Regions from separate parts of the Dyella japonica A8 genome, predicted to be linked through region 2. Evidence: riboswitches for the same ligand, from Rfam matches in the RefSeq annotation. Region 2 holds a riboswitch; the other holds the start of a gene.

Region 1 (5,113 bases), 1.5 Mb from region 2:
GAAGGCGGTTACCTCACCGAGGCGGTGCGTCGCCGCCCGTACAGCGTCATCCTGCTGGACGAGGTAGAGAAGGCCCATCCGGATGTGTTCAACATCCTGCTGCAGGTGCTGGACGACGGTCGCCTTACCGATGGACAGGGTCGCACGGTGGATTTCCGTAACACCGTCATCGTGATGACCTCCAACCTCGGCTCGCAGATGATCCAGGAGAACGCTGGTGACAGCGAGGCCGACTACGTGCAGATGAAGGCCGCGGTGCTGGGCGTGGTGCAGGCGCACTTCCGCCCGGAGTTCATCAACCGCCTCGACGAGCTGGTGGTGTTCCGTCCGCTGCAGAAGAAGCAGATCCGCAAGATCGCCTTGATCCAGCTGACCTATCTGGAGAAGCGCCTGACGGAGCGTGATCTGCGCATGGAGATCAGCGACAAGGCGCTGGATCTGCTGGGCAACGTGGGTTTTGATCCGGTGTATGGCGCGCGACCGCTGAAGCGGGCCATCCAGCAACAGTTGGAGAATCCGCTGGCGAAGGAGATCCTGGAAGGGAAGTTCCTTGCGGGTGACACCATTGTGGTGGATGCGAAGGATGGCCATTTGACGTTTCACAAGCAGTGATGCCTTGAAGCGTTGATGGCGAAGGGGAGCGCCCGTCCTGTGAGAGCAGGGCGGGCGTTTTGTTTCTGGGGTTGTTGTTCTTGCCGGGGGGGGCTTCTTGCTCGCTTTTTTTGGGGCACGCGAGGAGTGGTTGTGGATGGTGGTGGTTTGACGAGCGTGGTGAGAGTTGGGGTAGGGGGGGCTCACTGCTTCGTTCTTTAGCCGTCATCCCTGCGTACCCCGGAAAGGGGGCAAGGGGCGGGATCCAGAGCCTCGGTGTTTAGTTGTCGCGATACGGCGACCTGGCTCGCCTGCCGCGGGCTTCCGCCCTCCTGAAGGTGGCGAGTCCCCTGTGGGAGCGCACCCTGTGCGCGACTGCGGGGCCTCGTAGTCATCGCTCCGTTAGGTTGTCGCGCACAGGGTGCGCTCCCACAGAAAAGCGGGCGGCCGTGCGGGTTCCGACCACGCCAAAGAGCAGAGAGGCGCTGCTTTAAGTCCTCATCGCCTTGGCGCGTTGCGAAGCGCTTGGAAATACCCGCTGTGTAGAGGCGGAGGTAGCCAAGCAACAAACCGCCTCGAGCGTTCGAGCTTTTCCCTGGGCAATGCTGCCAGCTCTGGCTCTTGAGGCCATTTTCTTTGGGTTACTTTTCTTTTGGGCCAGCAAAAGAAAAGTGACTCGGCCTTCGGCAGAAGGTCGAAACGCCCGCTGCGTAAGCGGCCAGATCGCGGGATCGTCTGAGGCGACAACCAAACGCAAAGTCACTGGATCCCGGCCTGCGCCGGGATGACGGTGCTTATGGAGCGGTGGGGCTAGATGGCCCCCTTACCCGACCCTCTCCCCAACCCTCTCCCCAACCCTCTCCCCAGCCCTCTCCCCAGCCCTCTCCCCAACCCTCTCCCCAGCCCTCTCCCCAGCCCTCTCCCCAACCCTCTCCCCAGCCCTCTCCCCAACCCTCTCCCCAGCCCTCTCCCCAGCCCTCTCCCCAGCCCTCTCTCCAACCCTCTCTCCAACCCTCTCTCCAACCCTCTCTCCAACCCTTAAGGCCGCGCCCATCCACGGCCACCCCCATACCCCGGCGAGCAGCGCGCCCCCTTTCGCAAGCCCACCCTCGCCACCCCCGGCCTTCACATTTCCTTGTCTGCTACCATGCGCACCACCTGAGGTGACCAACGGCCAAACGGCCGAAGGTTGAAACGGGAATCCGGTGCGGCGCGTGAGCGCCCATTCCGGAGCTGCCCCCGCAACGGTAGGCGAGTGCGATCCAGAGAGGATCGACAGACTGACATCAAGCCACTGTGCCCCGCGCACGGGAAGGCGTCGATCTGGAAGACGTCAGCGTCTTCGCCCGCGAGCCCGGAGACCGGCCTTGAGGTACGACCAGACAGGCGGTGGGCCATGTTGGGGATGCCGTGTATCGCACGGACGCCAAGTCTCCCTCCACCTGTCCTTTATCCATGCGATCCGCGCGGGCAGGCGCGGCTGAGGAGCAATGTTTTGGCCATCCGAATTTCCACGATCCGTCGTTCCGTGCTGGCGACGGCGCTTTTGTCTGTGGTCTTCCCCGCGCTCGCGGACGAGGGAACCACCAACCTCGACGGCGTCGTCGTCACCGCCACGCGCACCGAGCAGACCCAGAGCCAGACGCTCTCGGCGGTCACCGTGATCGACCGCGCCGACATCGAACGCCTGCAGCCCTCGTCGCTGGCGGATTTGCTGCGTGGCACGCCGGGCATGCAGATCACCAACAATGGCGGTGCCGGCAAGGCCACCAGTGCCTTCCTGCGTGGTACCGAAGCAGATCACGTGCTGGTGATGATCGACGGCGTCAAGATCGGCTCGGCCACCCTGGGCACGGCCGCGCTGCAGGACATCCCGGTCGAGCAGATCGAGCGCATCGAAATCGTGCGCGGTCCGTTTTCCAGCCTGTATGGCTCGGAAGCGATCGGCGGTGTGATCCAGATCTTCACGCGTCGCCCGGAAGGCGCCTTCGTGCCGTCCTTCAGCCTGGGCGTGGGCAGCTATCGCACGCTCAACGGCTCGGCGGGTTTCGCCGGCAAGAGCGGCGATGGCTGGTACTCGCTGGAGGCGTCGCATAGCCAGACGCACGGCATCGCTGCCTGCCGATGGGGTGCGGCCGAGGTGGGTGCGGCCTGTTTTGCCGACCAGTCCAACAAGGATGGCTACCGCAACACCGCCGTGACGCTGCAGGGCGGCTACAAGTTCGACGAGCAGTGGGATGCGGACGTACGCCTGTATCGCAGCGAAGGCCACAACTACTACGCCGGTACGTACACCGACTCCGACAAGAGCGCCACCCAGGTCGTGGGCGGCAGCGTGCACTATCGCCCGGCCAGCAACGTCAAGCTGACCCTCAGTGCGGGCACCAGCGACGACTTCGAGAAGGACTATCTGCAGGGCGTGTACGTCAGCCGCTTCGACACGCACCGCGATCTGGGTTCGCTGCAGGCCGACGTCGGCTTCTGGGGTGGGCTGCTCAGCACGGGCTTCGACTGGCAGCGCGACCACGTGGACAGCACGGCGGGCTACATCAATCCGTTCACGCAGGTGCCGGTGGACGGCCGCATCAACCGTGGCGTGTTCGCGCAATGGCAGCAGACCTTCGGCAGCCAGTCGGTCCAGGCCAGCGTGCGCCACGACGACAACAGCCAGTTCGGTGGCAAGAACACCGGCAGCCTGCTGTGGGGCTGGGACTTCACCCAGACGCTGCGCCTGACGGCCAGCTATGGCACGGCGTTCAAGGCGCCGACCTTCAATGACTTGTACTACCCGTACTACGGCAACCCGGACCTCAAGCCCGAGACGTCGCAGAACATCGAACTCGGCCTGCGCGGCAGCTACGGCTGGGGCTACTGGTCGTTGAACGCGTTCCGCAACAACGTGAACAACCTCATCACCTACGATGCGTCCACGCAGGCGGCGGCCAATGTGGACAAGGCGCGCATCCGCGGCGCGGAAGGCGTGGTGAGCGGCAACGTCGCCGGCTGGCTGGTGACGGGCACGGCCACCTGGCTGGATCCGCGCGATGAATCCACCAACTACGAAGGCAAGCTGCTGCCGCGCCGTGCGCGCCAGACGGGCAACATCGACATCGATCGCACCTTCGGCGCTTTCAGCGTGGGGGGCACCTGGTTCGTGTCGGGCCGGCGCTACGACGATCTGGCCAACCAGCATCCGCTGGGCGCCTATGCGATCACCAACCTGCGCGTGGCGTACGCGATCTCGCGTGACTTCAAGCTGCAGCTGGCGCTCAACAATGCCTTCGCCAAGAGTTACGAGACGGCGTGGTATTACAACCAGCCGGGTCGTAACTACATGTTGACCCTGCGTTATCAGCCCGCGCAGTAACCCGTGACGCCGGGCCCCATGGGGGCCCGGCGTCGCGCCGCGACGTATCGATCAGGAGAGCTCCCGTGAAAGCACTGTCGGTTTCCCGTTTCAACGCGCTGTGGCTGGTGCTTATGGCCGTGATGATCGCCACGCGCTTCAAGCACTTCGGCGACATGCTGCACCTGCCCGACGCGTCGATGGCCGTGTTCTTCCTGGGCGGCCTGACCCTGCGCCGCCACTGGACCTTCGTGGTGATGGTGCTGCTTGCGGTGGCGTTGGACTGGGTGTCCATCAGCTATGCGGGCGTGAGCGACTTCTGCATCACCCTGGCCTACTCGTTCCTGCCGCTGGCCTACGCCGTGCTGTGGTACGCGGGGCGGTGGTTTGCGCCGCGCATGAGCGGAAGTGCAATGTCCTATGCCGGTGCATTCATGGTGGCGTTGTTGGCGGCCATCGGTTCGTTCGCCATCTCCAATGGCTCGTTTTACTGGCTCGGTGGCCGTTACGCGAACCCGCACATGAGTGAGTATCTGTCGCGCCTGTGGCAATGGGGTCCGCTGTTCGTGGGAACCACCATGGGCTACGTGGCGACGGCGCTGGCCTTGCAGGCAGTCGTTTCACGTGTCGCCACGCCTGCCAACGCGCAGGGAGGGGCACGGGCATGAGCGGGCACGACGAACCGATGAGTCCGGAGGAGCGTCACCGCGAGCGCATGCAGCGGAAGAAGGAACTGGTCGACCGCAAGATCGCCCGCGCCACCATCGAGCGTGGCGTGCTGGTGGTGAATACCGGCAACGGCAAAGGCAAGAGTTCCTCCGGTTTCGGCATGTTGGCGCGTTCGCTGGGGCATGGTTTCCGCTGCGGCGTGGTGCAGTTCATCAAGGGCAGTTTTTCCACCGGGGAGGAAGCCTTCTTTCGCCGTTTCCCTGAGGAACTCGACTACCACGTGATGGGCGAGGGCTACACCTGGGAAACGCAGGACAAGGCGCGCGACATCCAGGCGGCCGATGCCGCGTGGCAGGTGGCAGCGCGCATGCTGGCCGATGCGTCCTACGACTTCGTGCTGCTCGATGAGCTCAATATTGCGCTGGTGAAGGGTTACATCGACGTGGCGAAGGTATGCGATGCGTTGCGGGCACGTCCGCCGCAGCAGCACGTGGTGATCACCGGCCG
Region 2 (5,113 bases):
ACTCGGGGTAGCGCATGGGGCGCAGGGTGAGTTCGAAGCCGGGGTCGAGAATGTGCTGGGTGGACATGGTGTTCCTCGTGCTGTGTCGCGCCAGCTGCGGCCGGCGCATGTGTCTTTGCTCGTCATTCCAGCGAAAGCTGGAATCCAGTGACTTCCTTCATTCCACCGAAACGTGTCGGGGAAAGGCGCTGGATCCCAGCTTTCGCTGGGATGACGGTCGAAATGGGTTGTTGATGACGGCAAGCTCGGGCGAGAACCAAAGGGGTCGCGTCTCGTGCGTATTCGTCAGCCTTGCGTTTACATCCTTGCCAGTGGCCGCAACGGAACCTTGTACACGGGCGTCACCTCCAACCTGCCGGCGCGCATCTGGCAGCATCGCAACGACGTGGTGGAGGGTTTCAGCCATCGGTATCAGGTCCACATGCTGGTCTGGTACGAAGTGCATGAATTGATGGAGTCGGCCATTTCACGGGAAAAGGCCATCAAAAAATGGAATCGCGCCTGGAAACTCGGGTTGATTGAAAAGACCAACCCCTGCTGGTGCGACCTTTACCCTGACCTCATCCCTTGATCGTCATTCCCGCGCAGGCGGGAATCCAGTGCCTTTCCAACCTTGCGATGAAGCCACTGGATCCCCGCCTGCGCGGGGATGACGGTGAGGATTGCTGACGGGCCTCGCCATATCCCCGCCCTTGCCCCCTTTTGTGGGGTACGCGGGGATGACGGTGAGGGTTACTGACAAGCCTCGCAATACTCCGGATTCTCCAGCGAGCAGAACACCGCCGCCGTCGCCTGTTCCTGATCCGCCACCGGCGCCGGCTTGGCCGCCGGTGCCGCCGAGACGGTGGTCTTGGCGATCTTGGTGGCCGGACGCGAACGCAGGTAGTACGTGGTCTTGATGCCGGACTTCCACGCGTACATGTACATGGAGCTGAGCTGGCCGATGTTCGGGTTTTCCATGAACAGGTTCAGCGACTGGCTCTGGTCGATGTACGCGCCGCGGGCAGCGCCGAGATCGATCAACGCCTTCTGCGGCAGCTCCCACACCGTGCGGTAGATCGTGCGCAGGCGTTCCGGAATCGCGTTGATGCCCTGGATGGAGCCTTCCGCCAGCTTGATCGCGTCGCGGACGTCGGCGGTCCACAGGCCCAGCGTCTTCAGCTCTTCCACCAGGTAGCGGTTCACCACCAGGAAGTCGCCCGACAGCGTCTCGCGCTTGAACAGGTTGCTCACCTGCGGCTCGATGCACTCGTAGCAACCGGCGATGGAGGCGATGGTGGCGGTCGGTGCAATAGCGATCAGCAGCGAGTTGCGCAGGCCCTTGGCCTTGATCGACTCGCGGAGCGCGTCCCAGCGTGCCTGGTCGTTCGGCTTGGCGTTGGTCCAGTAGTCGAACTGCAGCTCACCGTTGGCGGCGCGGCTTTCCGCGAAGCCCGGGTGCGCGCCCTGTTCCATCGCCAGTTCGTTCGACTGCGACAGCGCGTTGTAATAGATCTCTTCGGCAATGCGCGTGGACAGTTCCAGCGCTTCAGCCGAATCGAAGGGCAGGCGCAGCTTGAAGAACACGTCCTGCAGGCCCATTACGCCCAGGCCCACCGGACGCCACTTGTTGTTGGCGACCTTGGCGGTGTCGATCGGGTAGAAGTTCAGATCGATGACACGGTCCAGCTGGCGCACGGCGGTGCGCACGGTGGCGGCGAGCTTGTCGAAATCGAAGCGGCCGTCGACCACGTGGCGCGACAGGTTCACCGAACCCAGGTTGCACACCGCCGTTTCGTCGGCATTGGTGACTTCCAGGATCTCGGTGCACAGGTTCGACAGGTGGATGACGTTTTCCGCCTTCGCCGTCTGGTTGCTGGTGGCGTTGCTGCGGTCCTTGAAGGTCATCCAGCCGTTGCCGGTCTGCGCCAGCGTGCGCAGCATGCGGGCGTACAGCTCGCGCGCCTTCACCTTCTTGGTGGCCAGGCCGGCGGCTTCGGCTTCGCGGTAGGCCTTCTCGAAGGTCTCGCCCCAGCTGTCGACGAAGTGCGGCACGATCTTGGGATCGAACAGCGACCACTCGCCATCGGTTTCCACGCGACGCATGAATTCGTCGGGGATCCAGTTGGCCAGGTTGAGGTTATGCGTGCGGCGCGCTTCGTCGCCGGTGTTGTCGCGCAGCTCGAGGAACTCCTCGATGTCGCCGTGCCACGGCTCCAGGTACACACAGGCCGCGCCCTTGCGCTTGCCGCCCTGGTTCACCGCGGCGACGGAGGCGTCCAGCGTCTTCAGCCACGGCACCAGGCCGTTGGAGTGGCCGTTGGTGCCCTTGATGAGCGAGCCGCGCGAACGCACGCGCGAGTATGCCAGGCCAATGCCGCCGGCGAACTTGCTGAGCTTGGCCACGTCGCCGTACTTCTCGTAGATCGACTCCAGCGAGTCGGACGGCGAGTCGAGCAGGAAGCACGAGCTGAGCTGCTCGTGCGCGGTGCCCGCGTTGAACAGCGTCGGCGAGCTGGCGATGTATTCCAGCGAGGAGAGCAGGCGATACAGCTCCAGCGTTTCGCCGATCTCGTTGCCGCCCAGCGCGCAGGCAATGCGCATGAAGAAGTGCTGCGGCGTTTCGATCACCTTGCGCAGCTGCGGGTGGCGCAGCAGGTAGCGGTCGTACACCGTGCGCAGGCCGAAGTATTCGAAACGGCGCGTGGCGAGCGGGTCGATGGCGTCGTTGAGCTTGCGCGAGTTGGTGGCGACGAAGTCGCGCAGGCGCTCGTTGAGAATGCCCAGCTCCGCGCCGCGCGCGATGGACTGCGAGAAGCTCTGGATTTCCTGGCCGCTCACTTCCTTGTCGACGAACGCGCCCAGCAGGCGGGCAGCCAGCTGGCCGTACTCGGGCTCTTCCGCGGTAAGCGCGGCGGCGGTACGGATGGAGAGCTGGTCCAGCTCCTGCGTGGTGGCGCCGTCGTACAGGCCGCCAATGGTCTTGAGCGCCACGCGCATGGGGTCGACCGCGTGCAGGCCTTCCGCACTGCGGGTCACGGCGCGCACGATCTTGTTCACGTCCACCACTTCCTGGCGGCCGCTGCGCTTGGTCACGCGCATCTGGCCCGGGTTGTGGGGCGGGGTCAGGGCGAACGGGGCATCCGCGCGCGGCGCTTCAGCCACGGCGGTGTCGGCGGGGAAAACGGTGCTGTCGGCGCGCTCGTCGTTACGTTCGCGACCGGTGGTATCGATAGGCTGCATGGCGACTTCGCTCCAAGCTTGGTCATCAACCGCCTGCTCCCGCGCGCAGGGCTGAAAGAAATGGGGTGGGGTTTTCGCGGACGGTCGAGCAGCAGGGCTCGTCGCCCCGCGCATCGACGCACCTCCCCGCGGAAGCCGTCACCACGCACCACGGCGCGTTGGCCGCAGCTGTCGGCAGGTCTTCGGACTTGCGGACGAGGGTCTTGCGACCCGGCCTACTCGCTCCCGCTTCCCAGCCGCTGAGGGCCAGTGCGTTGTTGGCTTTCGTTTCCGCTTACCGCTGCGGGGCAGTCCCGGATTTCCACCGGATTCCCGTTTTAAGCCATTCCGACATTAAGTCTGAGAGTGGCACCGACGGGGCACAACATATCGGGCTGGCGGGGGTGGGTCAACCCAATAGATTGTGGATTTCGCGTGGATAACCCCGAAAACCCCAGGACGGGGGCGGAGTTAGCCAAGGCCAGAAAATTTTCGCGGGGCCGGCCCGCGCCGGATCGGCCCGGCGGGGACGGGTTGGCGCATGGCTGGCGGAGGCGGCGCGCCGCCGTGGCAGGTTGCGAAGCCTCCCTCCAACGGGGCAATCTCGCGGCCTGCCTTCGGGCCACCCCGGCCCATCGAGACCCGTGCATGGGCCACCCGCTGCTGCTTGTCCAATTGCTGGTGATCATCGTGGTGGCGCGGGTGATCGCGTCCATCGCGCGGCGCTTCGGGCAGCCGGCCGTGGTGGGCGAGATGCTCGCTGGGCTGGCCCTGGGGCCGATCGTCTTCGGCGCCATCGCTCCGGCATGGCAGCAACAGTTGTTTCCCCTGCAAAGCCTCGGCGGCCTGCAAAGCCTGAGCACGCTGGGCCTGGTGCTGTTCATGGTGGTGGTGGGCGCGGAGCTGCGCGTGCCGGCTAGCGCGCAGGGTGGCCTGATGCGGCCAGCGGCATGGATCGGCGCCCTGGCGGTGGTGCTGCCGGTGGCGCTTGCGCTGGGTGTCGCCCCTTTGTTGTACGGCGAGTACGCGCCGCCGGGCATCAGCCGGCTGGCCTTCGCGCTGTTTTTTGCCACGGCCTGCGCCATCACGGCGTTGCCGGTCATGGCGCGCATCGTGAAGGAGCGCGGCATGACCGACAGCCTGCCCGGACGCCTGGGCGTGGCGGCGGCGGCCGTGGCCGATGTGCTCGCATGGATCATGCTCGCCTTCGTGGTGGCGCTGATCAGTGCGCATGGCGACTGGGTGCCGTTCTGGCGCACCATGATCGGCCTGGTGCTGCTGCTCGCGCTGACCTGGTTCGTGCTGCGCCCGCTATGCGCGCGGCTGCTGGCGCGTCATGCCCCCGAGGGCAACGCGAACGCGGCGGTGCTGGCCTTTCTGCTGGCCGGCGCCTTCGGCTGCGCAGCGATCACCGAGTGGCTCAACCTGCATGCGGTGTTCGGCGCTTTCCTGTTCGGTGCCTGCCTGCCGCGCGACGACCGCCTGCTGCACAAGCTGATCGAGCGCGTGGAGCATGTGACCGTGGCGACCTTGCTGCCGGTGTTCTTCGTGCTGGCCGGCCTGAGCACCAGCTCGCAGATGCTCACCGGTGGCGCGGGCATGGCCTTGTTGCTGGTGCTGGCGGTATCCGTGGTGGGCAAACTGCTCGGTGGCACGGCTGGCGCGCGCATCGCGGGGCAGGGGTGGCGCGACAGCTTCACCATCGGCTCGCTGATGAACGCGCGCGGCATGATGGAACTCATCGTCATCAAGGTCGGGCTGGATGCCGGCGTGATCAACAGCGCGATGTTCACCATTCTGCTGGTGATGGCGATTGTCACCACGATGATGACGACGCCGATGGTGGTGGCGTTTTACGGTGCCGCGCGCGATGTCGCGATGCGGGTGTCGTCATCGCGTTGAGGTCGGATGG

The links. Region 2 has a riboswitch for cobalamin ahead of HY57_RS00845 (ribonucleoside-diphosphate reductase subunit alpha). Riboswitches for the same ligand answer to the same signal wherever they lie in the genome.
Region 1: it holds a riboswitch for cobalamin, as region 2 does, so the genes downstream of both, btuB (TonB-dependent vitamin B12 receptor) here and HY57_RS00845 (ribonucleoside-diphosphate reductase subunit alpha) in region 2, are expected to answer to the same signal.

The regions. Positions count from the first base shown of each region.
Region 1 is NZ_CP008884.1:1,666,094-1,671,206, forward strand. Features, by position in the region: gene clpB (ATP-dependent chaperone ClpB) at 1-612, shown strand, start outside; gene HY57_RS21875 (hypothetical protein) at 1,415-1,645, opposite strand; cobalamin riboswitch at 1,736-1,975, shown strand; gene btuB (TonB-dependent vitamin B12 receptor) at 1,997-3,958, shown strand; gene HY57_RS06850 (hypothetical protein) at 4,072-4,605, shown strand; gene cobO (cob(I)yrinic acid a,c-diamide adenosyltransferase) at 4,623-5,113, shown strand, end outside.
Region 2 is NZ_CP008884.1:200,356-205,468, reverse strand. Features, by position in the region: gene HY57_RS00855 (ribonucleotide-diphosphate reductase subunit beta) at 1-67, opposite strand, end outside; gene HY57_RS00850 (GIY-YIG nuclease family protein) at 275-571, shown strand; gene HY57_RS00845 (ribonucleoside-diphosphate reductase subunit alpha) at 733-3,222, opposite strand; cobalamin riboswitch at 3,379-3,592, opposite strand; gene HY57_RS00840 (cation:proton antiporter) at 3,850-5,103, shown strand.